4 regions of the Leuconostoc sp. JNUCC 76 genome follow, and region 4 is predicted to be linked to each of the others. Evidence: riboswitches for the same ligand, from Rfam matches in the RefSeq annotation. Region 4 holds a riboswitch; each other region holds the start of a gene.
The links. A riboswitch is a leader RNA that binds a small molecule or an ion and turns the genes downstream of it on or off. The one in region 4 is predicted to bind thiamine pyrophosphate.

Region 1: linked by a shared signal. The riboswitch ahead of thiM (hydroxyethylthiazole kinase) and the one ahead of thiW (energy coupling factor transporter S component ThiW) in region 4 are both predicted to bind thiamine pyrophosphate.
Region 2: linked by a shared signal. The riboswitch ahead of JNUCC76_RS03750 (ECF transporter S component) and the one ahead of thiW (energy coupling factor transporter S component ThiW) in region 4 are both predicted to bind thiamine pyrophosphate.
Region 3: linked by a shared signal. The riboswitch ahead of JNUCC76_RS08270 (ECF transporter S component) and the one ahead of thiW (energy coupling factor transporter S component ThiW) in region 4 are both predicted to bind thiamine pyrophosphate.

What each region holds. Positions count from the first base shown of each region.
Region 1 is NZ_CM132206.1:426,005-433,656, forward strand. It holds gene JNUCC76_RS02330 (branched-chain amino acid ABC transporter permease) at 1-417, shown strand, start outside; gene JNUCC76_RS02335 (ABC transporter ATP-binding protein) at 389-1,174, shown strand; gene JNUCC76_RS02340 (ABC transporter ATP-binding protein) at 1,171-1,884, shown strand; TPP riboswitch at 1,922-2,012, shown strand; gene thiM (hydroxyethylthiazole kinase) at 2,137-2,916, shown strand; gene thiD (bifunctional hydroxymethylpyrimidine kinase/phosphomethylpyrimidine kinase) at 2,909-3,742, shown strand; gene thiE (thiamine phosphate synthase) at 3,735-4,373, shown strand; gene JNUCC76_RS02360 (NAD-dependent succinate-semialdehyde dehydrogenase) at 4,493-5,899, shown strand; gene JNUCC76_RS02365 (DUF1003 domain-containing protein) at 6,011-6,751, shown strand; gene JNUCC76_RS02370 (M3 family oligoendopeptidase) at 6,801-7,652, opposite strand, start outside.
Region 2 is NZ_CM132206.1:725,796-733,447, reverse strand. It holds gene JNUCC76_RS03775 (DNA polymerase III subunit alpha) at 1-1,433, opposite strand, end outside; gene JNUCC76_RS03770 (YjzD family protein) at 1,628-1,825, shown strand; gene pepT (peptidase T) at 1,878-3,113, opposite strand; gene JNUCC76_RS03760 (Nif3-like dinuclear metal center hexameric protein) at 3,157-3,942, opposite strand; gene JNUCC76_RS03755 (tRNA (adenine(22)-N(1))-methyltransferase) at 3,939-4,628, opposite strand; TPP riboswitch at 4,882-4,971, shown strand; gene JNUCC76_RS03750 (ECF transporter S component) at 5,251-5,832, shown strand; gene JNUCC76_RS03745 (thiamine-binding protein) at 5,829-6,122, shown strand; gene JNUCC76_RS03740 (ATP-binding cassette domain-containing protein) at 6,153-7,526, shown strand; gene JNUCC76_RS03735 (energy-coupling factor transporter transmembrane component T family protein) at 7,523-7,652, shown strand, end outside.
Region 3 is NZ_CM132206.1:1,650,562-1,658,213, forward strand. It holds gene JNUCC76_RS08260 (energy-coupling factor transporter transmembrane component T family protein) at 1-376, opposite strand, end outside; gene JNUCC76_RS08265 (ABC transporter ATP-binding protein) at 373-1,776, opposite strand; gene JNUCC76_RS08270 (ECF transporter S component) at 1,790-2,380, opposite strand; TPP riboswitch at 2,504-2,593, opposite strand; TPP riboswitch at 2,724-2,826, shown strand; gene tenA (thiaminase II) at 2,898-3,602, shown strand; gene hisC (histidinol-phosphate transaminase) at 3,628-4,701, opposite strand; gene hisE (phosphoribosyl-ATP diphosphatase) at 4,685-5,029, opposite strand; gene hisI (phosphoribosyl-AMP cyclohydrolase) at 5,054-5,452, opposite strand; gene hisF (imidazole glycerol phosphate synthase subunit HisF) at 5,449-6,213, opposite strand; gene hisA (1-(5-phosphoribosyl)-5-[(5-phosphoribosylamino)methylideneamino]imidazole-4-carboxamide isomerase) at 6,210-6,926, opposite strand; gene hisH (imidazole glycerol phosphate synthase subunit HisH) at 6,923-7,540, opposite strand; gene hisB (imidazoleglycerol-phosphate dehydratase HisB) at 7,592-7,652, opposite strand, start outside.
Region 4 is NZ_CM132206.1:911,808-919,459, forward strand. It holds gene JNUCC76_RS04520 (BglG family transcription antiterminator) at 1-617, shown strand, start outside; gene JNUCC76_RS04525 (PTS cellobiose transporter subunit IIA) at 614-973, shown strand; gene JNUCC76_RS04530 (sugar transporter) at 930-1,484, shown strand; gene celB (PTS cellobiose transporter subunit IIC) at 1,502-2,836, shown strand; TPP riboswitch at 3,011-3,100, shown strand; TPP riboswitch at 3,183-3,282, shown strand; gene thiW (energy coupling factor transporter S component ThiW) at 3,564-4,028, shown strand; partial or broken gene JNUCC76_RS04545 (hydroxyethylthiazole kinase) at 4,167-4,777, shown strand; gene JNUCC76_RS04550 (NADPH-dependent F420 reductase) at 4,936-5,502, shown strand; gene JNUCC76_RS04555 (winged helix-turn-helix transcriptional regulator) at 5,589-5,948, opposite strand; gene JNUCC76_RS04560 (MarR family winged helix-turn-helix transcriptional regulator) at 6,136-6,588, shown strand; gene JNUCC76_RS04565 (dihydrolipoyl dehydrogenase family protein) at 6,591-7,652, shown strand, end outside.

The DNA.
Region 1 (7,652 bases), 490 kb from region 4:
CGTGATAATGAAATTGCTGCCGAATCCTTAGGAATTAATACAACTAAATATAAGGTAATTGCTTTTGTGACTGGGGCACTATTTGCTGCTATGGCTGGTAGCTTGCGTGCAAGTTTCATCCAATCTATTGCGCCTAAAGACTATGCTTTTATACAAAGTATTATGATCTTAATCATTATTGTAATAGGTGGGATTGGCTCAATGAGTGGGACAGTTGTGACAGCAATTGCATTAGGTGTGTTAGATACAATGTTACAAAATTTTGGTTCGTTGCGTATGGTCATCTACGCTGTTATTTTAATTACTGTGATGCTGATTAGACCTCAAGGTATTTTTGGTAGTCGAGAACTATCATTAAAGAAATGGTTATTTGATGAAGGAGACGGACATGGCTCAGACAATTCTGAAAACGCGTGATTTAAGTATCCGTTTTGGAGGTGTAACTGCTGTTGATGGTGTTAATATTGAAGCTTCCGAAAATGAGTTAATTGGTTTAATTGGGCCAAATGGTGCAGGTAAAACCACATTATTTAATTTACTAACAGGTGTGTATTCACCTAGTGAGGGAGAAGTACTCTTATTTGATGGTCAGCGGTTAGCTAATGTCAATCGTCAATCGCCTGCAAAAAGGGCTCGATTAGGTGTTGCGCGCACTTTTCAAAATATTCGCTTGTTTGAAAGTCGAACAGTATTAGAGAATGTTATGATTGCCATGAATGCTAATACTCAGGCACATGTATTCAGTTCATTGTTTCGTTTACCTTCATTTTATAAAAATGAAGAGCAACTAAAAAACGAAGCTCGTAAGCTGCTAAGTATTTTTGATATGCTGGAGGTACAAGATACGCTGGCAACAAACTTACCATATGGGCAACAACGACGTTTAGAAATTGTTCGGGCACTGGCCACAAAACCTAAAGTCTTATTTTTAGATGAGCCAGCAGCTGGTATGAATCCACAAGAAACGGCTGATTTAACACGTTTAATTAAACAAGTTCAACAAGAGTTTAAGATGACCATTATTTTAATTGAGCATGATATGAATCTTGTTATGGCTGTCAGTGAGCGATTATATGTATTAGAGTACGGTAAGTTATTAGCCAGTGGCACACCATTAGAAATACAGCAGAATGCCGATGTGATCCGTGCATATTTGGGAGAAAATAACGAATGAGTGCAGTACTGACAGTTGAAAATTTAAACGTAAGTTATGGTGCCATTAAAGCGGTACAAGACGTTAACTTTGTGGTGAACAATAACGAAATCGTATCACTAATTGGTGCTAATGGCGCTGGGAAAACTACAATTTTACGTACGATTTCAGGCTTAGAAAAAACCACTAAGGGACGTATTTTATTTGAAAATCAAAACATATTAACTATGAATTCAGAGCGAATTGTTTCAAGTGGAGTTGCCCAAGTGCCAGAAGGACGGCGCGTTTTTTCTGGCATGACTGTTCAAGAAAACCTACAGTTAGGTGCTTTTACTCGAAGCAAGGGCATTAACTTGAAAGATGAATATGCACTTATTTACGATCAGTTTCCAATTTTAAAGGAGAGACGTAATCAAGATGCGGCGACTTTATCTGGTGGTGAGCAACAAATGCTAGCCATGGGTCGCGCATTAATGGCACAACCAAAATTATTATTGTTGGATGAACCTTCCATGGGCTTGGCACCGCTATTTATTGAAAAAGTTTTTGATATTATTAAAAATGTTAATGCACAAGGAATGACAGTATTAGTAATCGAACAAAATGCGAATCAAGCGCTAAAAATTGCGGATCGCGGCTATGTTTTGGAAAGTGGCAAGATTACGATGACAGGTACGGGAGCAGAGCTACTTGCATCAGATGATGTGCGCAAGGCATACTTAGGCGGTTGATTATTCATATAAATTCAGGTACACTGAAGTAGAATTAAATAAATATCTGGGGTGCCCAAGCTGGCTGAGAGATACCCATTGAACCTGATTACGGTAATTCGTGCGAAGGAAGATTATAATAATGAACTATTCTGGTGTATAAATATGCCTATTTAGCCGTTAACTAATCTTTTCTGATAGTTAGCGGTTTTTTTATTCATTAATGTTAATTTTAAAAACACGAAGCCAAACAAGAAAAAAAGGAATTTAATCATGAATATTACAGATGTTAGAATGAAATCACCTCTTGTCCTTACTTATGCAAATTTTGTTACACCACAATTTGTAGCCAATGTAGTTAATGTTGTTGGTGCCTCACCGTTAATGAGTCGCGAGCTAGCAGAATTTAAGGAATTAGCCGGAATTGCCAATGTAGTGATTATTAACACAGGTACGCTTCAAAAAGTAGAAATTAACGATATTATTAAACTTTCTCAGGAAGCATACCAATTAGGCAAGCCAGTCGTATTAGATCCGGTTGCTGTCTCAGTTCCATTCAGGTCTAAAGCTATTACACAATTTTTAGCATCTGGTCATGTTGATGTTATTCGTGGCAATGCGGCCGAAATTGCTTGGTTTGCCGATATTGATTTTGCTAGTCAAGGTATTGATGCTACTGGAAAAGGGGACGTAATTGAAATTGCACAGCGTGCCGCCAAAAAAACAAGTGCAGTTATTGCGCTAAGCGGTTCTTGTGACGTTGTCAGTGATGGTCAATACACACAAACACTTGATATAAATGTGGAACAATTATCTTCTATTGTAGGTACAGGAGATGCCTTATCATCATTAATTGGCGCGTTTATTGCTGATGAGCTAAAGGTTTCTAATGTGATGAATGCAATGGCTACATTCAAACTTGCTGGACAAAAAGCCGCCACAAAAACGAATCAACCAGGTTCTTTTACCAATCAATTATTAGATGAATTATTTGTTATTGATAATATCGATGTTCAAAAGTTTATTGAGAAAAGTGTGCTAAATTATGGTTAATAAAACGCCCCAAGTTTTAACAATTGCTGGTATGGATAGTAGTGGTGGTGCTGGAATTAGTGCAGATTTAAAGACGTTTGCTGCCCAAGGTGTTTATGGCGCTAATGTTATTGTTGCTTTAACAGCACAAAATACGATGGGTGTACAGCAAGTTTCGATGACCTCACCATCTATGATCCATGCCCAATTAAAATCAGTGGCTGATGACTTAAAAGTAAGTGCTGTAAAAAGTGGCATGCTTGGTGATGTGGCTACAGTAGAAGCAGTGGCTGAATATTTACAACAAGCAGATTTTGGTGACTATGTATTAGATCCTGTAATGATTGCCAAGGGAGGCGCTCACTTATTGAGTGATGAGGCCATAGTTGCTATTAAGTCTAGTTTGATGTCGTTGGCAACGCTCATTACGCCTAATAGGCCAGAAGCTGAAGTCTTAAGTGGGTCAAGCATTACTAACCATGAGGATGTCATGCAATCAGCTTTAAAGATACAACAATTAGGAGCTGAAAACGTATTATTAAAAGGCGGGCATGCCTCTGGAAAAGATGTTTATGACTATATTCTACTAGCTGATGGTAGTCATTTTTGGCTTAAAAGTTCACGGGTAGATACAATTAGAACTCACGGGACAGGGGATACAATTTCTGCGGCTATTACTGCACGTTTAGCTTTGGGAGATGATATGGAAACGGCTATTATTCATGCAAAAGCTTATGTTGATGCTACCATTCGTGAAGGTATCGATGTTGGTCATGGTCATGGGCCGCTTAATCACCAAGCAATAGTGACTGACAGGCATTTTCCAGAGGTACTAGAAAATGTTTGATCCGAGCATATTAGTAAATTATTTTGTATTAGGAACTCAGGACACCAATGGAGAGAGACATTTTTTTGAAGTCTTAGAGGAAGCACTGCAATCAAAAATCAGTGTGTTTCAATATCGAGAAAAAGGTCAACTTGCTTTAAGTGGATCGGAGAAATTACGAGTGGCCAAAAAAGTCCGGCAGCTAACAGCTGACTACCATGTTCCATTGATTATTGATGATGATATTCAACTAGCACATGAAATTGATGCAGAGGGTGTTCATTTTGGGCAAAAAGATGGCGATATCATCAATAATATTCAATTATCTGGAAGTCTAGCTGTTGGGGTGTCGGTGTCTAACGACAGCGAATATAAAAGAATAGAGAATATTAAAGGGATTGATTATATCGGAATTGGTCCTGTTTTTGCGACAGTAAGCAAATTGGATGCAAATCCAGAGATTGGGATTGAAGGGTTGCAATATTTGACAAGTAAAAGTAAATGGCCAAGTGTGGCAATCGGTGGCATATCAGAAACAAATTTGTCATCAGTTTTATCTACGGGTGTTAACGGTGCTGCTGTAATCAGTATGATTAGTCAAAGTGCAAATATAAGCGCTACCTTAAAATATTGGCGTTCTTTACATTTATAAATAATGTGCTTTGCTGAAAATATCACAAACAAAATATACTTTGCGAATGAATGATGGTGTTATAGTAAGGGTGTTTAGAACAGAAATGTAATTTGTTAATTGAAGAAAGGTCGAATAAAATGAGCTATCAAACAATTAATCCCTTTAACGACGAAGTTATTCAAACATTTGACAATCATGATGATGCTTATGTTGAGAAAGCCATTGCCGAAGGTCATGCACTGTATAAGAAGTGGCGCAATGACCCGGCTAGTGGCCGTGCAGAGATATTAAACAAAATTGCTGACTTGATGGAAGAAGATGCTGATCATTTAGCTAAGGTACTTACTATTGAAATGGGTAAGCGATTTATCGAGGCTCAAGGTGAAGTAGCGTTAAGTGTTTCAATTGCTCGTTACTACGCCAAAAATGGTGCAGATTTTCTTAAGCCAGAACCAATTAAATCCTCGATGGGGGATGCGCAAGTAATTTCGCGCCCCACTGGTGTATTGATGATGGTTGAACCATGGAATTTCCCTTACTATCAAATTATTCGTGTATTTGCACCCAATTATATAGCTGGAAACCCAATGCTTTTGAAGCACGCAAGTAATACGCCAATGGCTGCATCCGAATTTGAAAAAATTGTTGAACGGGCTGGTGCACCAACTGGTGCTTTTGCTAATTTATTCATTGATTATGATCAAGTGAATAAAATTATTGCTGATGATCGTGTACAGGGAGTGGCGTTAACTGGTTCAGAACGTGCCGGACAATTAATTGCTGCCGAAGCTGGTAAAAATATGAAACAAAGTTCGCTTGAACTTGGTGGAAGTGATCCATTCATTGTTCTGGATGATGCTGATTTATCTGAGATTAAAAAAATTATCGGGGGTGCTCGTCTATACAATGCAGGGCAGGTATGTACTTCGTCTAAACGGTTTATTGTAACCGAAAAAAATTACGATGCAGTACTTACAATGTTAAAAGATGCCTTTACTGAAGCAAAGCTAGGTGACCCATTGTTGGAAGATACGACATTAGCACCATTAAGTACCAGCAAGGCTAAGAAGAACTTGACCAAACAAGTGAAAGCGGCGGTTGATGCCGGTGCCACTCTTGAATATGGTAGTGTTGTCCAAGATAAGCCAGCTGCGCTATTTGATCCCGTTATTTTAACTGGTATCACAAAAGATAACCCAGCGTATTATCAAGAGTTCTTCGGTCCAGTTGGACAAGTATACAAAGTGAAAGATGAAGAAGAAGCAATTACACTAGCTAATGATTCTAATTATGGCTTATCGGGCGTGGTCTTTGGTGGTTCACCTGAGCATGCAACAGAGGTGGCTTCTCGTATTGAGACAGGCGCTGTTTATGTAAATAGTTTTGGTGGCACGTTGCCTGAGTTACCATTTGGTGGTGTTAAAAATTCTGGCTATGGACGTGAGCTAGGACGCTTTGGTATTGAAACCTTTGTGAACAAGGAACTTATTGTTACTAAAAAGGAACCAATTGATTTAGATAATGCTTTTGGTGGATTTGTTTAAAAACTACTAATTACCGGTTATCGCTGGTTAAACGATTAGATCTCGAATAATGCTGAGATTTAATCGTTTTTCGTTACTTTAAATTGAGAAGTTGGTTGGAAGGGATAAATAATGACCAGTATGCATAGAAGTTTTACCTGTTTTGTGGATGGTGAAGAAAAGAATGTTGTCGATGGTGTCTTATTGGCAGAACTAGATATTGAACTACAACAAAAGATAAAGCATGATTTTCCTGACAGCATGTTAGCAGATTTTATTTGCTTTGATCATTTGCTTCAATATCGTTTAGAAAAAATTGATAAAATGATATTGGAGAAGCATAGAACAAATAAACATATTAATAACAAACTAACGCACATATTGACAGATAAAAGTTTTAAAGTTGTTAATGTGAATAAGAATCAAAGAGAATCCTATACATTTGGTCAAAAAATAGCAGATAATGTCGCACATTTTGGTGGTAGTTGGGGATTTATTATTGTGTCCATTTGTGCAATGATTATGTGGATTATTACCAATATTTTTCAATTATTCAACATGCATTTCGATCCCTATCCCTTTATCTTATTAAACCTATTTTTGAGTATGGTGGCCGCATTACAGGCGCCGTTAATACTAATGAGTCAGAATCGATCATCTGATTATGACAGATTGCACGCAGATAATGATTACCATGTGAATTTAAAGACCGAGGAAGAGATGAGGGTACTGCATGCTAAAATTGACCGTATTATTCAAAAAGACAACCCCGATTTATTTGAAATTCAAAAAATGCAAACAAAAATGCTTGGAGAAATACAAAAACAAGTCAATGAGCTACATAATCACCAAAAAATTAGAAATGTTGACTAATAAAAAGGCCTAGGTGTTATACACTTTAGGCCTTTTGTTTTGTCTATTTTCATTTTACAAATTGTTCAGAAAGTGACAAGAATTCGTTAATATCTTTTTTAACCAAATCGGCACCAGTCTGCCAAAATTCTGGTTTCGTTAAATCAACACCAAGATGCTTTTTTGCTAATTCTTCTGAAGTCATATTAGCAGTGTCACGTAGCAAGGCAATATATTTTTCTTCAAAATTGTCACCATCTTTTTGTGCTTGTGCGTAAATGCTTGATGAGAATAAATAACCAAATGTATAAGGAAAATTATAAAATGGCACAGAGTCAATGAAAAAGTGCAATTTCGATGACCAGAAGTGGGGATGACGGACATCTAAAATACCATCAAAGGCTTCTTTTTGTGCATTGTCCATTAATTCATTCAAGCGCTGTGGAGTGACTACACCATTTTTACGTTCAGTGTAAAATGCATCTTCGAATAAGAAACGTGCATGAATATTCAGAAACATAGCGATTGGATTTGTCATTTTTGCATCTAATAGGACAACCTTTTCTGCATCTGTTTTTGCAGCAGTGACATTTGCATCATTAACAATTAATTCAGCAAATGTTGATGCAGTTTCAGCCACGTTCATAGCATATGCATCACGCCAAAATGGTAAATCAGTTAGCTGCGCAGAGTGGAATGCATGACCCAGTTCATGGGCAATCGTTGCAGCATCATTTACAGAACCAGTATACGTTAGGAAAATACGAGACTCATGTAAATCTGGGACTGATTCCATATAGCCACCAGGTTGCTTACCAGGCCGGTTCTCAGACTCAATCCAGTTATTTTCAAAAGCCATTTGCGCAAAAGAAGCCATTTTGGGAGAAAATTTTCCAAATTGTTCGATAATGAATTTGGCAGC
Region 2 (7,652 bases), 190 kb from region 4:
CTACCATTATCAATATCACGAAGAGCATTCTGCAATTGTGGCGCTTTGAGCGCATCATCAATAGACACTTTTCGTCCATTTTTTCCTTCAGGTATACTAGCACTCAACTTGCTCAATGCTGGGGTTGGTAATCCAAACACTCTACCAACATCACGTAGGGCTTGCTTAGAAGCTAAAGTACCAAATGTAATAATCTGACCAAAATTTCTTTTCCCGTACTTTTGATAAAGGTAGGTGAATAGTTCTTCACGCTTGCTTGGTGGCCAATCAATATCAATATCAGGCATTTGCACGCGCTCATCATTTAGAAAACGTTCAAATAGCAAATTAAATTGCAAGGGATCTACATCGGTAATTTGTAAACTGTACGCAACCAAAGATCCAGCGACAGAACCACGACCTGGTCCAGTTTGAATGTGGTTTTTATGTGCAAAGTTAACAATGTCCCAAACAATCAGGAAGTAATCGCTAAATCCTAACAATTCAATGGTTTTTAATTCGTGCTGCAATCTTTCTTCGTACAAGTTCAAGCTCGTATTATGTCCTTGTAATCGTTTTTTTAATCCATTGACAGCAATTGTTTCTAAAAACTGTGCGTTGGTCACGCCAGATGGTGTTTCAAAAGGTGGTAAAGCCGTATCTTTAAATTCAATGCTGACATTGCTTTTTGAAACCAATAATTCGTTATTAATATAAGCTGTCTTTAGTATTTCTGTATCTTGATATTCTTGCTGAACAACAGTTAAATCTCTTAAAATATGTGAACCTTGTTGCTGAGCCAAAATTTTAATATCGTCCAATTTAACATTTGCATCAATTGCTTTTAAGACTTGAGTAGTGAAAGCATCATCTGAGTTAAGATAATCAATATCATCTAAAGCAATCATACGACCACCAGTTCGTTCGCTAAATTGCGCTAATCTCTCTTGTATCTGCGGTGCCATTTGCGAATTAATACCAATAAAAGAATGGTGCTCGTCCACAAGGGTGATAAGTTGTTGCCAATAGTTATCAACTTCCTCATACCCTGAAGAGATGAGTTGAACGAGCTCACTGTCAGTTGGAAAAACAATGTTTATACCAGCTAAGTGTTTAACCATTGTTTCCCACTGAAAATCTCCCTGACTGGTCATCTTCGCTGATGATAGCCACATTAGATTTTGGTAGCCTACTTGGTTCTCAGCTAATAGTACGATTGGAAATAGTGTAGCAGTATTCACAAGTCCGTTGACCATCAATGTCAAGCCAAATAAGGGTTTAATTCCATGCTTTCTTGTTTGTCGAAACCAGTCTATCGCTCCGTACATTACATTAACATCAGCCAGTGCAATGGCTTCATAACCACGAGTCTTTGCTGTCTGGACAATTTGTTCAATTGTATTTGGATTTTTTAATAAGCTATAACTGCTTAAAATTTGAAGCGGTGCGTACATTTCAACTCCTTATACGAACATCTGTTTTCTTTAATTATACAGAAAAATCACATAAAAGTCGTCAATTTTAACAAATATTAGGGTTCTTCAAAATCAAAAATTAGACATTTTCTATTTTCTTGTTTAAATTCACTTAAAAACTTGCCATTTGTGAAAAAAGGTGTATTATAATGACAGTAAAGAGGTAAAAAATCATGAAATACATTATGGTAGCAATTTGGTCGGCAATATTTGGTGAAATTTTGGGTTATATTGTATCCCAATTGAATTCTGGCACTTATGATTTTGTTACTGTTGCTGTCATTGCTGTTATTGTTGGTGAAATTGCGATAGTTGCGATTCCAGCAATTTCAGGATCAGCTGCACCAAAAGAAGTTGCGTCTGAAGAATAAATCACAAGATTAAAAAAGAGCTCAGTTGAGCTCTTTTTTGTTTATCCAAAAGTTATTTTTCTTGTGCAAGTTTTACAATTTCTAAAATAACGTCTGTTGCCTGTTCCATGACTGTTGTAGAAACATATTCAAAACGGCCATGCATATTTTCGCCTCCAGCAAAAATATTTGGTGTTGGTAGCCCTAGGAAAGTTATTTTTGAACCATCGGTACCACCACGGACAGGTTCAATAATTGGTTTAATCGCTAAGTTATTCATCGCTTTTTCAGCCAAATTAACTGAACGCATATCATCTTTCAAGATTTCACCCATATTATAGTATTGATCTTTCAATACAACTTTAATACGCTTTTCCCCTAATTTCTGATTAAAGGCATCGGCAATATCTAATAATCTTTGCTTACGTTCTTCAAATATATTTCGGTCATGATCACGAACAATATAACGCAGAGTTGCTTCTTCAGGATTACCGTCAACTGCTAGAAGATGCCAAAATCCTTCTGTTCCTTCGGTGTTTTCTGGGCGATCATGGACAGGAAGTTGTTCATGAAAATCAAATGCTAGTTGAATGGCATTAACCATTGTATCTTTTGCAGTTCCTGGATGAACATTTCGTCCCTGAATTGTGATATCGGCGCTCGCAGCATTAAATGTCTCCCACTCAAGCTCGCCTAACGGTCCGCCATCCATTGTATAAGCGAAGTCAGCACCAAATGCTTCAACATCAAAATGATCGGCACCGATGCCAATCTCTTCATCTGGTCCAAAAGCAAATCGCAAATCACCATGTTTGATCTCTGGATGTGCAATTAAATACTGGGCTGCCGTAATGATTTCAGCATCTCCAGCTTTATCATCAGCACCTAATAGTGTTGTGCCATCAGTTGTAATTAAAGTATGTCCCGCATATTTTTTTAAGCTAGGAAATTCGTTAGTTGTCAATTCGTAACCACTATTTCCCAACTTAATTGACGATTGGCCGTCGTAATTTTTAACAATTTGTGGGTTAATGTTCGCTCCATTAAAATCTGCAGTATCGACGTGTGCAATAAAGCCAATTGTGGGTACAGCACTGTCATCAATATTGCTGGATAATTCCGCAAATACATAACCATCTTTCATGGTGCGTACATTTTCAAGACCAATAGCTTTTAATTCGTCAGCTAAATCTGCCAAAAAAGCGACCTCTTTAGGTGACGAAGGTACTGTTTCTGAGTTCTCATCAGATTGCGTATCTACTTTTATATACTTCAAAAAACGTTCTGTTAATTCAGGATACTTTGTCATATATTACTCCTTTTGAGCATTTGCCCACTGCTTTAGCCGTTCACTAAATATATTTGTATGGATCTGTATTGATTTTTGTAGCAACTATATCAACAGTGTCACCAAACCATTCTTTGACCTTATCAACCATTTTTTCATTAGCAATGGCTTCCATATGATGATCAGGATCGATCACAATAAAATTTGAAGCCAAGATGTCGTGCCCAACGTGATAGTAGACATCGGCTGTGACATAGGCATCAGCTCCAGCTTGTTGCGCAACCCGCCACCAACGGCCACCATCTCCACCTAGCACAGCGATCTTTTGAATTGGCTTTGTCACATCGTTAGCGATAACGCGCACTGCTTGAACTTTAAACAAATCACGAATTTTCACAGCGTATTCTTGTACAGAAATTGGTTGCACTAATTGTCCAATCCTGCCAAGACCCGTTCTCTTATCTACATTTGGTACCAGAGGCACTGCATTTTGAATACCGAGCGCTTCAGCCAGCCAATCGTTCATGCCACCTTGTGCACTATCCATATTAGTATGTGAAGCATAAACAACAATATGGTGTTGAATCAAATCTGCATACATTCGATTTTGAGGCTGTGATAAGTCTAGATTTTTTGCCGGAAAGAACATGACCTCATGGTGTGCCCATATAAAATCGACCTGATTATCAATTGCTTCTTGAACCACTTCTGGACGAACATCAAGGGCTGTTATTACTCGATGCACGGGCTGTTTAGGATCACCAATTTGCAGTCCCGTAGGGTCACCCTCCTCAGCTAATTGTTTGGGCGCAAAAATCTCAATCTTGTCAATTAGCTCTTGTGCAATCACTTGATAACCTCCTGAATTTGCTGATATTTGTTTTTCCAATCTTGATAAATGGGTGAATCAGTTTTTCCAGCAAATTCAAGATTTTCAAAAATTGTGTCGATACGGTCCAATTCTTTCTGCCATTTAGCAACAAAAACGGACGTTTTGCTCTTTCGCAAGACAGGACCAAATTTTTTATCAAGGCTTGATAAAATTTGGGTGCCCTTTGTTGCAATCATAATTTCATAAAAATGGTTATCCTCTTGTTCAACAACCTCGTCGTTAATTTTATACTGATGGTTGTTTAGCCATGTTCGCACAACGTGCTCATCAGTATTGGGTTGTAGTATAAGCGTTTCAAAATGTTTTGCTCTTGAAAATCCCGCTTCTAATATGTCTGTAATTAAGACACCGCCCATACCAGCGATTGTGACTGTGTCAATATGATCCTCATCTTTAATTGCCGCTAATCCATTCGCCAATCTCGCCTCAAGTTGTGTGGTTAACGATTTTCGAACAATTTCGTGCTGCGCATTTTCGTAAGGTCCTTTAGCAACCTCACCAGCAATTGCGAACGAAATTTTGTTATTAATTAATAAATTAGCAGGTAAATAAGCGTGATCAGAGCCAATATCGGCTAACCTTGCGCCTTTGGGTACAAATGAAGCCACAGCTGCAAGCCGTGGTGAAAGATGAATACTGTCCATTTTCTATCCTTAGAGTTGTTTTTTACTCATTTTAGTATAACAAATAACTCAATATCTCGCTGATATCATGTACTTTTAATTAATAAAGACCACAAGTTACATCATACTCAAATTTCTTCATTAAAAACATTAAAATGTTAGAAAATATAACATTATTTGGTGATTAAATTCTATAACATACGAATGAATAGTTTGCACGATAATTGGTCCTGTGTTACACTCTATGCGTGAGCTTTTCACAAATAACTGAAAACACCAAAATCTGGGGTGCCGTCGTGCTGAGATAAAACCCATTACACCTGATCTAGATAATACTAGCGTAGGGAGATTTACTTGAAAATGTATTTATGAAATGACATATCTTACCAGTACTATGTTTTGTAACGTTATCACTATAATATGTGATGATGAAATAACACAAGTTTGTTAAGTGTCGTTTATGCATTGAAATTATGACCACAATTTTTCAAGCCAGTCTTCCTTGTGAAGTCTGGCTTTTTCTAATTACACCCGATTTTGCGGTGATTTCGGCTACATCAATTATTAACCAATAAGTCATGAAAACAGTTGTATATCTCATACTCTTATTGGTTAATATCGGAAATTTTAGGAGGTTTTGCAAATGTCTGCAAACAAATGGTCACTTCGCGATGTTATCTTCATCGCACTAATCGGTGTGTTTTTTGGATTTATATTTTGGGCTTGGGCATTTGGCTATAATGTCATCGCTGCCTTTTTAACACCATTCGGATTAAGCGCATATGCTAATGATGCAACATTGGGTCCTTGGCTAATGGCTGGTCCTATGGCTGGGTTCATCTTACGTCGTCCTGGTGCATCTATTATAGGTGAAACACTTGGCGGCACAATTGAAATGGTTTTTGGCTCTCAATGGGGTGTCATGAATGTTGTCGCTGCATTAATCCAAGGGTTTGGTACCGAACTTGGATTTGCTGTATTTGGCTACCGTCGTTGGGACAAAACGAGTTTGTCAATGTCTGTCATCACAGTTACTATTGTGACATTTATTTGGGACCTTTTCCGCAATGGATATGCTGATTATTCATTTGGTTTGTTGATTGGATTATTCATTACTCGTCTCATTTCAGCAGCTATTTTTGCAGGAGTTATCGTTTACTTCACACAAAAACTAGTTGCTAAATCAGGTATTCTAGAGGTTAATAAAAACGAGGTGGTCTCATGATATCAAGTATTGCAGTCCAAGTATTACCAATGACAGCTGATACAGAAAAAATCATTCGCATAGTTGATCATGTGATTGCTTACATTGACAAGAGTGGTGTCAACTATCAGGTAGGTGCTTTTGAATCAACTCTTGACGGTGATTACGATCAATTAATGGATATTTTGAAAAATCTGCCGAAGGTTGCAGCAGAAATTAGTGACATTCCTGTCATGGTTTACAGCAAAATAAACATGGCTACAGATTCTGATGTTTTAACCATTGCAAAGAAAACAGATAAATATAAATAAGCGGAATTTCCGCGTACATAGGGAATTATTATGGTTACTCGTTTAAAACATATCAGTTTGTCATATGGCAACACAAAAATACTTGATGATACCACTATGTCAATATCTCACAATAGTTTTAACCTATTAATCGGTCCATCTGGCTCTGGAAAATCAACCCTTCTCCGAATATTTGCAGGACTATATCCCCAACTAAAAGGTGAAGTGCTTGTTAATGATCAATCAGTTACCACATTACCAGCTAACGAAAAAGCTAAAGTCGTCGGTTTTTTATTTCAAGATCCAGACACTCAATTTGTTATGAAAACACCACTGGAAGAATTGATTTTTACTTTAGAAAACTTGCAAGTTCATCCTTCTGATATCAAGCAACGTGCAACGCATGCTCTAGAATTTGTTGGTATCTCAGAATTAACTCATCAAGATATTAACACCTTATCAGGTGGTGAAAAGCAAAAAGTTGCATTAGCTATCATTGTTGCAATGCAAAGTGATTTCTTATTATTAGACGAACCTTTTGCAAATATTGATAGCCAATCTCGTCAGGATCTATTAGCTAAATTGAAAGATTTACAAAAACAGGGACAAACCACTATATTAATCACTGATCACGATTTACATGGGTACGAACCACTTGTTGATCATGTATGGGAAATACACCACAAAAAAGTAACAACTGTTAATAACTTTCAGAATCGTATTTTACCGGAACAAAATGTCCACCTGCAATTACCTAAAGAAGGTGTTTTGCAATTAAAAAACTTTGAACTTTTAGTGGGACAACGTCAATTAATTAGTATTTCTGATTTATCTTTGGCTCCTGGTGGAATTACGCTCCTTACTGGAGCAAATGGCACAGGCAAGTCATCCCTTTTTAATGCGCTAACTCGTCTAAAATCCTACCAAGGTGACATTTTGTATATGGATCAAAATATCAAAAAATTTAATGCTGCAAAATATGCAAAACAAGTAGCATTGATATTTCAAAATGCAGAACGACAATTTTTACGAATGACGATTCGTGAGGAAATCGCGTTGAGCGTGCAACATGCGCAGCAACCAGAAAAATGGTCCGAAAAAGTCATTACTCGTTATTTAGAGCGCTTAAATTTGGATGGACTACAAGATCATGTCGTTTATCAGCTCTCTGGCGGGCAAAAGAAAAAAGTTCAACTCTTGGTGATGCTAATTGTTGGTACACCAATATTATTGTTAGACGAACCTATTGCTGGTCTGGACACAGATTCTGTTCGTGTTGTAGGCGAAATTTTACGAGAAATCGCAGACATTGGACGACAACGTTTTATTATTATTAGCCACCAACTAGATCAGCTACGCCCAATCATTGATTATCATTTGCATCTATCTAATCGAACGTTACAATATATGGAGCATTTTTTATGAATCCAAGTGTTAAATTTCTACTTATACTTATCGTTAGCATCGAACTAACTTTTGTCCTGAATTATCAAATCAATGTTGTTGTAACGATTGTTGCTGGTATTTATCTTGTTCTTTCAAAACTGTCTT
Region 3 (7,652 bases), 740 kb from region 4:
CCAGAATGCCATATACAAAGGTTGCGGACATTTTGACATTTTGTTCAAGAGAACGTAATAATTCGTACAAAACCATAGTCGACATAAATGCCGCACCCATGAATACATAAGCACCTACACGTGTGGTCATTACTAGTGCAAAATGTAATCGTTGTGATTCGTCTCCTGCACCAAAAAAATAAAATGATGTGAATGATCCGACTGCCGGCAAAATTGATACAATCAATAATCGAGCAAAAGTTTTCAAATGGCTTTTAGTCACTATTAAAATCAAAATACTAACAACAATTAAAAACAGATTGAGATAAACTGATTTTGTGAACGCAATTTCTATCGAAATAAGCAACACTAATAGTAATTTTTGTGTTTCATTCATGAATTAACTACACTTTCATATTTCAAACCATTTTGATCAAAGCGAACATGATAATCAATATATTGAATAATGCCGTGTGTTTGGTGTGAAATCATGATAATACTTTGTTCAAGGTCATTTGACGACTGTTTAATGATTTGCATGAGATGTTGAATAGAATTCGTATCCAATCCAGATAATGGCTCATCTAACAGCAAGGTATCGGGTGCAATAATTAACATAATCAGTATTTGTAGCTTTTTTTGTTCGCCACCTGATAATTCGTAAACACTATGCTTTCCAAGACCTATTAAATTTAACTTTTGGATGCACTGGTCAATCTTCTCATTCGTCCAATAATCAGCGTGATGGCTATGGGCTCTAGCCTGTTCAACTTCCTCAGAAACGGTAATGTTTAAAAATTGGTCAGCTGCATTTTGAAATACTAAACCAACTTTCCTAGCATATATTTTTTTACGAAGTTTATCGAGTAGCTTTCTTTGATACAACAACGAACCCTCATAATCGTGTAATCTTGCAAAAGTAAGCAGTAAGCTTGATTTCCCAATACCGTTGGGTCCAGTAATTAAGGTGATTTTATCTTTTGCCCATTCAAAACTGCTATTCTTCAAAATAGATTGTTTATCGTTTTTTACCGTCACATTTGCCATACTAAACACAGACTCATTGAAGTCATCATTAGTAACAATACTATCATTTACATCTTGTTTAAAAAAAGAAGACCAAACTGTAGAATTAACACAGGCTATATGTCGATTTTCAATACGATATAAATCTGTTATAAGATTTTCATATCCACTTGTGTCGTGATCTGAAACTAAAATGCCATGCCCCTGATCAACTAATTTTTTTAGCAATACTTGTAACTCCTGTCGATGTTCTGGATCAACGGCCGCAAAAGGTTCATCCAATAAAATAATTTCTGCGCCCATCGCTAATGTTTCAGCCAAAGCAACCTTTTGCAATTCGCCACCTGACAAGTATGAAAGTTCTCGGTGTCGTAGCGATTCAATGCCTACTTCTGATAAAGCAGAATTAATTCTCTTATCAATTTCCTCGGTAGTTAAAGATAAATTTTCTAACGAAAAAATCAATTCATCTTCTACACGATCCATGGCAAATTGTTGATCTGGATGCTGAAATAGCATGGCAACTTTTTTAGCACGATGGTTCGCTTTGATTTGAGCAATTGACTGATGATTCAAAGACACTTTCTGTGACAATTCGCCGCCATATTTAGGATATAATCCAGCTAAGGCAGTCATCAAAGTTGATTTGCCACATCCAGATGAACCAACTAATAATATAAATTGTTCTGGTCTAATCTCCAGCGAAATATCTTCTAAGATAATTTCATCGTCAAATTTAATATCCAAATGATTGGCCTTTAATTCTGTCATACTTTTATTGACCTTATCGATTTGTTTTTAATAATTTAGACTTCTCTAGCAAGTTGACAATCCAGTAAACTAATAGACCGGCAAAGAATGCAATTGAAATCCAGCGAACAATAAACAACCCAACTAGCATACCAAAATCAAATTGTAGATATCCGTCGTGGAATAATGACCAGATGAATGTCACGCATGTTCCGGTAAATGTTGATAAAATCAAACCCATTTTCCAGCTTTTATATCCTGTCAAGGTAAAACCAAGTTCTGATCCGATACCTTGAATAAATCCAGAAATTAGTGTTGCAACACCCCAATAGCCGCCCAACAAGGCTTCTCCAGTGGCGCCAAGCAATTCACCTATTAATCCCGCACCAACACGTTTCAATAAATAACTAGCCAATGGGGCTGCCATCATCCATGGCCCAATAGTGATTGCGATGGTATATTGGTGTAACCCAAGCGGAACTAAGACAGCATCAAGTGCTGTGTACACTGGATCCATAATAAAATAAATCACACCAAAGGCAATACCAATCAACGCCATTAAAATAACTTCTCGCAAAGACCACTTCCCTTTTGATCCCGCTGTTACTGTTTCTACTTGTTCCATAAACATCTCTCCTCTTGTTTCGAGGTCGTATGTTTCGATAAAATACCTTTTATAGTTATAAGTGTCTATACAAAAAGCCACCAACCACAAAAGAATTTAGTGATTGATGGCATCAAAAAGACATCTTAATCTAACTTATTCTTCCTTCGCAGGTATTAACCTGACAGGTTCAATGGGTATTATCTCAACCTTACGGTACCCCAGATAAAATATTAACTTCGTGGATCAGTATAACCCATTCTAATTTTAAATGCAAAAAAATTTCTAGCCCATTAACTGCGCTATAAAACCATTTGCAATTTTAATTTTTCAGTGCTATGCTAATCACATTAAAAAAATATATGCTGTCCACTAGGGGTGCCTTCTTGGCTGAGATGATATTACTTATCAATCCCTTCGAACCTGATCTAGTCAATGCTAGCGTAGGAAAGTGGTATTCTTTTTACAAAAGATACTCTTTTTTGCCTGGTCAAGAGAGAGTTTTTTTGTTGGACATGTAAACATTTTAGGAGAAATTATGTTTTCAGAAGAATTACGCACCCAAGCTGCACCAATTATGACAGCCATTCATGGTCACGCATTTGTTCGTGGCATTGCGGACGGTCACGTTCCCCGAGAAGCTTTAATTTTTTACGTTGAACAAGATTTCCAATATCTTAGTGAATTCATCAAAATTTATGCCAATGCCATTACCAAATTAACTAATCGTAATGAAATGAAATTTTTTGCTGATTCAATTGATTTCATTTTAAATAGCGAAATTCATCCCCATCATGTTTTTTGTGAGGTTGCCGGTGTTGAATATGAAAAATTGCAACACGCCACACCAACACCTAAAGCATACCTATACGAATCACATATGTATCGCGCGGCTGACACCGGCTCCTTATTAAATATTCTAGCTGCTTTTCAGGCATGCCCTTGGACCTATAATGAAATTGCAAAAAAACAAGTTCAAGAGAAAGCGAACACAAATGATAACCCATTCAAAAGCTGGATTGATTTTTATGATAATACAGATGATGATTCGGAAGTTTCACTATCCGATAAAATCTTTGAATGGATAGATCGCTTAGCAGAAAATGCAACAACTCAACAACGCCAACAGGCAAAACAGTTTTTTCTTAAAAGTTGTGAATTAGAATGGCAGTTCTGGGAACAAGCCTACCACCAAGAAGACTGGCGCTTCAAAGATGTATTAAATCAGGCAAGCATTTTGTAAAGAAGTGAAATTTAATAACACAAAATTATTTGTTTGTAGCTTTCAAAAAAGCCAATTTTAATTCAGCATTGTCTTCTGGTGTACCTAACGCAATACGAATCCACTCAGGATTAAGTCGATCGTTGACTTGGAAACCTTGTTCTAATAATTTTTGACCAACCTTTTTCGTCTCGCCAACCTTTATCCAAATAAAATTAGCCTGTGATTCATAAAACTTAAACTTGTTTTGAATCAAAAATTCTTGGAACTTTTGGCGCTCTACTTGAAAACGTTGGGCATTTTTCTGTAAGTATTCTTGATCCAATACAGCAGCCGTGCCACCAGCAATCTGATAGGTTGATAAGTTATACGGTAAACGGACTGCTTGCATCGCACTATAAAGGGGATCTTGCATAATGCCATATCCAACACGTAAATTAGCTAGACCATATGCCTTTGATAAGGTACGTAGCACAACCAAGTTTGTATACTCAGCTACCAAAGGTGCCATAGTAGCATCAGGTTCATCTACAAAATCATAGTAGGCTTCGTCTACTACTAATGTAATATTTACTGGTAGCTTGTCCAAAAAGCGCTTAATGGAGCCGATTGTTTCGAATACTCCTGTTGGATTGTTGGGATTAGCTATCCATACCATAGCGGTTTTATCATCAATAGCATCTAAAATCGCATCAAAATCAACATGCCCATTATCAACATTAACGGGTATTTTTTTTGTTGTAGACTGTTCGATTTGTGCATGCATCGCATATTCACCAAATGTCGGATTGGGAATAATAATATTTGATTCTGGTTCCAACACAACACGAGTCAACAGCTCAATCAATTCATCTGCGCCAGCACCAAATACCAAATGTTGTGGATCAACGTGATTTAACTTAGCTACTGCTGCACGTAGTTCTGTCGCTTGCCCATCTGGATAATAACCTAAAACATCATCTGAAACAGCTCGTACAGCTTGAGCAACTTTTGGTGATGGACCATACACAGACTCGTTGGCTGATAAGCGAGCTAAATGTTGCAAGCCATACTTTGCTTTTACAGCTTCTACTGGTAATTCTGCTTGATAAGCTGCTAAATCTTTAACTGTCTTTTTCATTTTTCTTGTCTCCTCGCCAATCAGCGCGTTCATGCAATAATGATTTTTTCCCTAAACGTGACCCTAATTCATCTTTAATATCATCTAAACTGACACCCTTTTCAACTAATAAGACCATTAAATGAAACAATAAATCTGAAGTTTCATAAATTAACTCTTCATTATTATTTTTGGCGCCGAGAATTACTTCTGTGCTTTCTTCTCCCAATTTTTTTAGGATTTTATCTAATCCTTTTTGATATAGATAATCAGTATAGGATCCAGTTTGAGGATTTTGTTTGCGATCAAGTGCTTGTTCATAAAGTTCTTCAATTGTTTGTTGTGGCATCATTTCTCCTTTTTAGTGTGGTATTTACTCTTTTGGAAAATAACCATCAGTCCATTTATTTGTAATTGCTGCTTGATTTGCATCTGCTAAACTTTCACCCTTTATCGTGTTAAAAAAGCATGAGTAAGCATTAGTATGACAGGCTGGTCCAGCAGGATTGACATGAATAAGCAGGGTATCTAAATCACAATCTAATGTCATGCTAACAACCTGTTGTATGTTGCCCGAAGTCTCCCCTTTATGCCACAATTCTTGTCGTTCACGAGACCAAAACCAAGTTTGCCCAGTACTTTTGGTTAATGAATAACTTTCTTTGTTCATATAACCCAGCATCAAAAATGCCTTCGTTTCCGCGTCGACAATAACAGCAGGGATCAAACCATTTTGACTTTGCTTGTTGAAATCCGGTTCAGTGCCAATCATATGCGTATCTCCACACCATCATCTTTTAATGTCCGTTTCAAATTTGGTATTTTAATTTCACCAAAATGAAACACTGAAGCAGCTAGTGCTGCGTCAATTTTAGTATTCTCAAATAAATTAATGAAATCTTGTATTGAACCAGCACCACCTGAGGCTACTACTGGTACATTCACAGCATCTGCTAGTTGATTATAAAGCTGAATATCGTACCCTTTTTTTGTTCCATCGGCATCCATACTTGTTACTAGCAATTCGCCAGCCCCACGAGCGACTAATTCAGAGGCCCATTCAATAGCATCAAGACTTGTAGGCTTAGATCCTCCAGAAACATAGACCCGATAAATGCCAGCCGACTCATCCCACTTAGCATCAATAGCGCCGACGATGGCCTGGGAGCCAAATATTTTAGCCCCGTCCGTAATTAACGCTGGGTTCTTTACTGCTTCGGAGTTAACAAATATTTTATCAGCTCCAGCTTTAATTAAACGAGCCATGTCCTCTGTCGTTCGAATACCACCGCCAACGGTCAAGGGGATGAATACTTCTCTAGAAACAGCATCGACGACTGACATGATGGTATCCCGCTCTTCCAAAGTTGCTGTAATGTCTAAAAATACTAGCTCATCAGCGCCAGCAGCCTGATATGCTTTCGCTGATTCAACGGGATCACCTACTTCACGTAAATTGACAAAATTAACACCTTTAACTACTCTACCATTCTTAATGTCTAATGCTGGAACAATTCGTTTGGCTAAAGTCATCCATCCACCTCCTTCAATTGAGCTAGTGTCACATCGCCATCATAAAGTGCTCGACCAACAATAATATCGTGAATACCGCTCGTTTGTAAATCTGTAACGTTTTTAATATTGGCAATACCCCCGCTAGCTATAATATTACTTTTAGGAAATTTATTTTGTAAACGTGATAGTAGCTCAATGTTAGGGCCTGAAAGAGTTCCATCTCTGGCAATATCGGTGACAACAAAATTCGAAACACCTACTGATAACATAGCTTCAACAATATCATCAAAACTCGTATCAGAATTTTCGAGCCAACCTTGTGTGGCAACTTTTTCATCACGGCCGTCAACACCAACGACAATTTTATCGGATCCATACTTTGCAACCGCCGTTCGCACAAGTTCCGGATGAGTCAACGCTGCTGATCCAATAATCACACGATTAATGCCTATATTTAAGTATTGGTTAACCTGTTCAAGAGTCCTGATACCGCCACCAAGTTCAATAAACAAGTTTGTTTGTTCTCGCAAAGATTGAATGACATTTAGATTAACTGGTTTCCCTTCCTTGGCACCATCTAAATCAACCAAGTGTAAATGCTTTAAACCAGCGCTTTCAATTTGTTTTGCCTGCTTCAATGGATCTGAGTTAATTGTGGTTTCTTTTTCATAATCCCCTTGATAAAGGCGAACTGATTGACCATTTAATAAATCAATTGCTGGAAAAATCATGCGTTTTCTACCATTTCCTTAAAGTTTTGCCAAATTTCTAATCCATCTTGTCCAGATTTTTCTGGATGGAATTGGGCACCAATCACATTTTTGTTAACCACAACACTTGGTACATCAACTTGTCCATAATTAACAGTTGCCGCAATATATTTAGAGTCCGTTACCGCATAATAACTATGTACAAAGTAAGTATATTTATCATTCATTGTTCGAGTGATTTGGTTGATTTGGCTCACTTTGTTCTGATTCCAGCCCATTTGCGGTACTTTGTAATTCTCTTGTTTAGGTAATTCAACTACTTGCCCGGGAATTAGCCCAAGACCTGTCGTTTCACCAAATTCAGTTGATGAGTCAAAAAGTAACTGCATCCCTAAGCAAACACCCAACAATGGTTTACCGCTATTTGAAAACTCTTTTATTGGTTCAACCAAGTTACGTTCTCGAAGATTATCCATTGCTGAAGCAAAAGCGCCAACTCCTGGCACTACAAGACCATCAGCAGAAGCAATATCGGCAGGATTTTGAGAAACTTTAGCATTTAATCCTGTATATTCAATTGCTTTCATGACATTTCTAATATTACCCGCGCCATAGTCTACGATAATAATCGCCATATATTTCTCCTTTGTATTATACGATTTAACTTCACAAAATCATCTAATATTTTAAATTTGCCCCTTAGTGGAATTAACCCCTTTAATTTCTGGATTGACTGTAACTGCTTGA
Region 4 (7,652 bases):
CAACACGTGTTTTCAAGGTCCCGGTCATACAGGTAAGTATTTTTTTAACTGAAGCAGATGTTCAAAAAATAAATGAATTTTTAGATAATGAACAAATCCGAAATAAATATATTGCTGTAGAGAAAAAGCAGCCAATTAATAGCGTTTTAAATCATTTTGATCAATTTATTGACCAGTCAAGTTTTAAAATATGGCAGGTATCGCCTCATCGAAAGGAATTACTACAAGAGTTAACTAATATGCTGATGTTCAATGAACCTACCGAATTAAAACATGAATTTTTGGAACAAATTGATCAACGTGAACAGCTGAGCTCAATCGTTTTTAGTGATACTATTGCCGTTCCACATCCTGCTATGCCGATGAGTCGAGTACCCAAAATTGCTATTGGGATTATACCAAACGGTGTCAGGTGGTCTGACGAGTATCCAAGCATTCAGCTAGTTTTCTTGCTATCACCATCTTATCGGAGCAATAAGGGTCTGACAGAAACAACGCAGGCAATAGTAAAATTCACAGAAAATACTGAAGAACAGCGTCGATTAGTTGCCTCAAAAAATTTTTCAGAATTTCGGCATAATTTTCTGTTAATGATGAAAGGAGGTAAGTATATATGAAATCAGAAGACATTCAAGTTGTCGCTTTTGAAATTATTTTACACAGTGGAAATGCGCGCACAATGGTTCATAAGGCTTTTGAAGCTATGAGAAAAAAAAACTTTAAGCTATCTAACGAAAATCTAAAATTATCAAATGACGAATTACTATTAGCTCATAAATCGCAAACAAACTTATTACAAGAATACGCTGAGGGTAGTCATATTGATATGGAAATTATATTAGTCCATGCACAAGACCACTTAATGACAACGATGACTTTACGTGAGATGGCTATTGAAATGCAGACTCTTTATGAGGAGGTACAAGACATTGAAAAAAGGAATCAAACGAGGGCCAAAAAGGCCACAGGATAAGCAGTATGGTTTAGAGGTCGCAATCGAAGAAAATCGTACGGAAATGAGCCTTAAAAGCATGCAGTTTAATCGATTCATGTTAATCCGTTATGCCACGGCATTCTTTCTGTTCGTAAACTTGTATTGGGCCATAATTATGTGGCAGACCCCAGTGGCACTAATACCTGTTGCTTTAATGCTTATCGCTTCGCTAGCAATTCTTGAACAAATTAAGTTATTTGGACATCATACGAATCAACTGATTTATTCAAAAGTGTTCTTCAGATCACAGCTTATCGTGAATATCATTTTAATGGTGAGCATCCCAACATCGTTATTTACATTTTTTTACCAATTTATACAAAATACTGGTAGTAACCGCTTAGTGGTACTAATCCTGTTATTACTCAGTAGTAGCATGCTTCTCATAGTTAACAAAAGGTTAGGCTTGATTGCAACAAATCACGATAAATATTACGCACGTTTGACAGCCTATCAGTCCGTTCTTAAAAATAATAAGGAGATGAAATAGTTATGGAAAATGGACCTATGTTTAACTTCCTGCAAAAAGTGCTTTTGAAACCAATGACCAAAGTTTCACAATATAGAATTGTGAGAGCGATCATGGCTGCTGGTATGGCTTCAATCCCTTTTACAATTGTGGGATCTATGATATTAGTTTTGAATATATTGCCGACAGTATTTCCGTTCTTAAATGATTTTTTCGACGCAACATTCTTTAAGTTTAGCGATTTGTACATGATTGCCAACACAGCAACCATGGGTATCTTAGCCATGTATTTTAGTTTAGCAATTGGTTTTGAATTAACGCGTATTATTCAAACAGAAGATAAACTAAAAGTAGCGCCATTAAATGGTGCCTTCTTATCGCTATTTGCATTCTTTATGTGCTTGCCAGAATTGGTTTTAAAAGGTGGAAAAATTGTTCTGCTAAATACCATATCCAAGGACGAAACAGTTATCAACGGATTTAGAATGACCAGCACAATCGACCGTGTTGGAACAAGTGGTATTTTCACAGCGATTATTATGGCTATTTTAGCAGTCTGGTTGTATTCATTCTGTGTGAAACATAACTGGACGATTAAAATGCCGGATGCTGTACCGGAAGGTGTATCAAGATCATTTACGGCATTAATTCCAACTTTCGTTATTGCTTTTGTTGTACTGGGTATTAATGGTTCCTTAGTGTTACTCGGTACTGACATTTTCAAAATGATTGCAATACCATTTAGCTTCGTCACAAGCATGACTAGCACCTGGCTAGGAATTATGGTGATTGAGTTCTTGATTCATGCCTTGTGGATTGTTGGTATTCATGGCGCTAACATTATTTCCGCATTCATTACGCCTATCTTCTTAGCAAATATGGTAGCAAATTCAAATGGGGCTAACATACCGTTTGCTGGAGAATTTAATAATGCCTTTGCTATCTTAGGTGGTTCTGGTGCGACACTTGGATTATGCATATTTATTACTTTACTAGCACGTTCCGAACAGCTCAAAGTTTTGGGTCGAGCTTCAATTGTACCATCATTTTTCAATATTAACGAGCCGTTAATATTTGGACTACCAATTGTTTATAATCCTTATCTAGCTATTCCATTTTTCTTGGCACCAATGGCAACAGCTTCCGTTGCTTATGCAGCTATTAACTTCCATATCATTCGGCCAATTGTTATTCAAGCACCATGGCCATCCCCAGCCGGAATCGGTGCATTTATTAGTACCGTTGATTGGAAAGCAGCAGTCTTAGCAATAATCTGTGTTGTAATAGCTTTCATTATTTACCTACCATTTATCAAAATATATGATACGAAGTTGTACAATGATGAGCAGGGGAAAACGCAAGTACAGCCTTAATGACGAGACATCGAAATACTGGTCTGTGTTTAGTAGCAGATTGGTATTTTTATATTCTCGACTGGCGGATTTGTGAAAAGTAAATTTCATCTGTAAGTCTATCACTTAATGATAAAGTTATGTGAAAAATAGAATGAATTATTTAGATTTAATAGGAAAATTATGATACAATAATGTTTGTGCTAGGGGCGCCAAAATGGCTGAGAAGAACCCTTCGAACCTGAACTGATTAACATCAGCGTAGGAAAGTGCTACATTTTTTAACGTAGCATTTTTCTCTAGGTGAGAAAAATGTTTTTTTATTGCATAAAATGACTTATTGAAAGGAATTTTTTGAAAAATGAATAATAATCACTAGGGGCGTCGCAAAGACTGAGATGATGTATATCGGTCCCTTTGAACCTGATCTAGTTAATACTAGCGTAGGAAAGTGACCAATATTTGATAACGACATGTACTGTTGTCAAAAGTGTCCTTTTTTATGTATTTAAGGGCACTTTTTTTATTGGAAAAGGAATTTAATTATGATGTGGCAGGTTCAGCTGTATTTCTGGCCTGAAAGCTTGCAAATAATATGACCGCCAATGTCTATTCATAGATGGTGGTTTAACTATGCTCTAATCGAAATTAACACAATCATTAAAATATAAAAATACAATGGAATATTAAAAAGGAAATCATAATGAATAAAAATGTTAAGTTAACAAAAATAATGGTCGTTACAATTATGATAGCGCTAGATATCGTGCTATCTCCAATTTTTAGAATTGAAGGTATGGCACCAATGTCCAGTGTCATGAATATTATTGCTGGTGTAATTCTAGGACCAGTATATGCAGTTTTTATGGCAGTAATCACTGGAATAATAAGAATGCTAATGCTAGGTATACCGCCATTGGCTTTGACTGGTTCAATTTTTGGCGCTTTTGGTGCAGGTATCTTGTATAAGTGTGGACGTAATATGTATTGGTCAATTTTTGGTGAAGTTCTTGGAACCGGAATTGTAGGATCGTTAATTTCAGTTCCGGTGATGGTCTGGTTTACTGGACAACAACAAAATTTATATTGGTTTGTGTATACACCTCGTTTTGTGGGTGCAACCATAATTGGATCAGTAATCGCTTATTTTGCTTTAGTAAATTTGCTAAAAATAAATTCTTTTAAAGAAATTCAGAGAATGTTTGTTGGGTAGCATAGCTATAAAAAATGAATTAATAAAAATTAAATCAATTTTACCTTTGCAAAAGGCACGTTAGTACATTGCATAACCAATGATATTACGTTATAAACGGTGGCTAATACTATATTGTATCTTGGTGGTAAACCTATCATGAGTAGTGATACCCGTGAATTTTCGTCATTATTTCAGTCAACAGATGCATTACTATTAAACATGGGTCGACTTAATGAGTCACACGAACAAAGTTAGGAATGGCTATGGCGCGTAATCATCCAACAGTCATCAAAGGAAATACTTCAGAAATCAGAAGATTTGTCGGCTTACCATCATTAGCAAAAGGTATTGATGGTGCTAGCTCTGATCAGCATGATCAAGCGTTAAAAGATCTCATTTTTTCTTTGAAACAAATAACAACTGATTATGCCGATACCGTGTTTGTGGCAACAGGAAAAAAGGATGTCATTGTTCAAAATGATAAATACCTTATTTTAAACAATGGCGTCGATGAATTGAATAAGTTTGTTGGGACAGGAGACATGGTTGGTGCAATGATAACTACACTTCTTGCGGTCGGTAAAGATCCATGGGTTGCCAGTCAATTTGCAATTAGCTACCTCAATATAGCAGCTGAAAAAGCACTGTCACTAACAAGCGGCATGGAAAACTTCAGGAGAGAAGTCATTAACCAAATTGACTTGCTGTGCAGTGATCCTCAATGGGTATTTAACATTAAATATTCACAATTGAAAAAAAGCAATTAAGTGAATGAAATGTTAAGCATAAAGGCAAGTTATTGATATACCAATAAGTTACTAATAGATATCTACTAACTTTAAACTGCCTACTATCAATTAGGTTGCAAACGTACTATAGTTATTATAGTGAACAAAACAAATAATTATAGAAATGAGGTTCTATCATGAAAGTAACAATTTTTGGTAAAGGCAATATGGGACAGGCAATCGGAGCTAATTTTGAAAAAGCTGGCAATGGTGTCAACTATTTAACTCCAGAGGATACAACGACAAGTCTTAGTGAATTAGTTATTTTGGCTGTGCCTTATCCTGCTTTAGACACAATCGCTCAACAATACAAACAAGAATTAAAAGGAAAAGTTGTTGTTGATATAACAAATCCCTTGAACTTTGAGACTTGGAATGAATTAGTCGTTCCAGCTAATAGTTCAGCAGCAGAAGAACTACAAAATAAGTTACCAGATAGCATAGTACTTAAGGCATTTAATACAAATTTTGCTGCTACGCTACAAAGTGGAATGGTTGGTGAAAATACAACAACCGTTTTGGTGGCAGGAAACGATGAAGGGAAGAAGCTATTTATCGAGGCTTTGAATGATAGCGATTTAAATGTTCTTGATGCGGGTCAACTTAATCGAGCTCGTGAATTAGAGGCAACTGGTTTTCTACAGATGACCTTGGCAGCTAGTGAACAAATTGGCTGGACAGGTGGGTTTTCAGTTACTAAGTAACTTCCAAAATAAAAAGCAACTATTTAAAGATAGTTGCTTTTTATTTTGCATAGCATATTCACTCGAAAAATGTGCATAATTTAATCTTATTGTTCCAGCAATGCTTTTCTTTTGTCTGGATTTTCGTCAAGATAGAAACTGCCCCAGTCAGCCATCGAATCAATGACTGGACGCATGCTTTGTCCCAAGGTTGATAAACTATACTCTACCCTAAGAGGTACTACAGCAAAGACCTGACGAACCACGAGACCATCTTCTTCCATCTCTCTCAAACTTTGCGTTAACATTTTTTGACTAATACCGGCCACACTAATTTTTAATTCTGAAAAACGTTTTGTTCCAGGTAAAAGGTCACGAATAATTAATACTTTCCATTTGCTGCTGAGCAGATCAATAGTCGTTGCTACAGGGCAGATGCCATTTTGTTCCAATAGTTTTCTAGACATAATGATTATCCTTTGTATTTTAAAACATACTTAAAGTGTGTAGGTTACTTTTAGTATCTTTTAATTATTATAGGCTTTCTTTGACGATAAGGCAAAGAAAGCCTATAATCAGTTATTTTTTTTAGTTATAACGTACTATTTGCAATATATATCGCACGCGATATAATATTGTTTAGGAGGTTACGATATGAGTAAAGATGAACATCTTTATGACGAATTGTGCTTGTCAATATACAATACAAATCGTTATTTTCATCATCTGTATGGTTACGTATTAGAAAAATATGATTTATCATATTTGCAATATATGAGCTTACTGATTATTTATAAACAGAATTCGGCTAAGCTAATGGATATTGGTGCCGAGCTTGAGTTGTCAAGTAATACATTGACACCGGTAATTGAGAAACTTGTCAATAAGTCTTGGATTGTTAAGGTGCAAAGTTCACAGGATAGACGCGTCAAGGTCTTAAAAATGTCTGATCAGAAAGCAACTACTTTTGAACGCATTTTGTCTGAAATCAAAATGATGCGTGACAACTTAATACATCAAGTTGGACGTCCAATTGAAGAAGTATTGCGAGAAAATCAAGCGCTTAATCAGGTCTTAAAAAAGATGATACAAGAAAAAGAGATATGAAAATGGATTATGATGTTATTTTTATTGGTAGTGGTCATGCTGCATGGCACGGGGCACAAACGTTAGCTCGCTCAGGAAAAAAAGTAGCCTTAGTGGAAGAAAATAAGGTTGCTGGTACATGCACAAATTTTGGTTGTAACGCCAAGATACTGTTAGATGGTCCCGCTGAAATGATGCATCATTTGCATCATTACCACGGTATCGGAATCAATGAAACGCCCAACATCATTTGGCCAGAATTGATGGCTTATAAGCACCAAATGATTGATCCTTTATCAGGCGTTTTAACACACATGCTGTCTGTTGATGGAATTGATATTATCAATGGACACGCCAAATTTTTAAATAACAAAAAAATTATTGTTGCTGATCAAGTTTATCAAGCTGAAAAATTTGTGATTGCTACTGGCCAGCGACCTGCAAAACTACCGATTTCTGGTTCAGAGTTTATGAAAGACAGTACAGACTTTCTAGACTTACCTAATATGCCGAAGTCAATTCTATTCGTTGGCGCAGGTTATATTGCAATGGAATTTGCTTCAATTGCATATGCCGCCGGGAGTGATGTCACTTTAATTGAATACGGGGACCATGCTTTAAATGGATTTGATGAGGCCTATTCTCAAATAGTCGTAGATGATATGACAGAAAGAGGCATTCATTTTAAGTTCAAACAAGCTGTTTCAAGCGTATCATTACTTGAAAATAGGCAATATCAAGTTAATACAACGCAAGGAGAGACCTATCATGTTGATTATGTTATGGATACAACAGGTCGTGTATCCAATATTGAGGGATTAGCCTTAGACGACATTAATGTTTTGTATGATAAGCAAGGTATTTTAGTTAACGATCATTTACAAACTTCTGTTGACAATATTTATGCCAGTGGTGATGTGATCTCTAAAACAATACCAAGATTAACACCAACCGCTACTTTTGAATCAAATTATATTGCCAGTGTATTATTAGGTAATCAGGAACCTATAAATTATCCTGTAGTGCCAACAGTCGCTTTTACATTGCCGCGTGTAGCACAAATAGGGGCAACCATTGATGAAGCG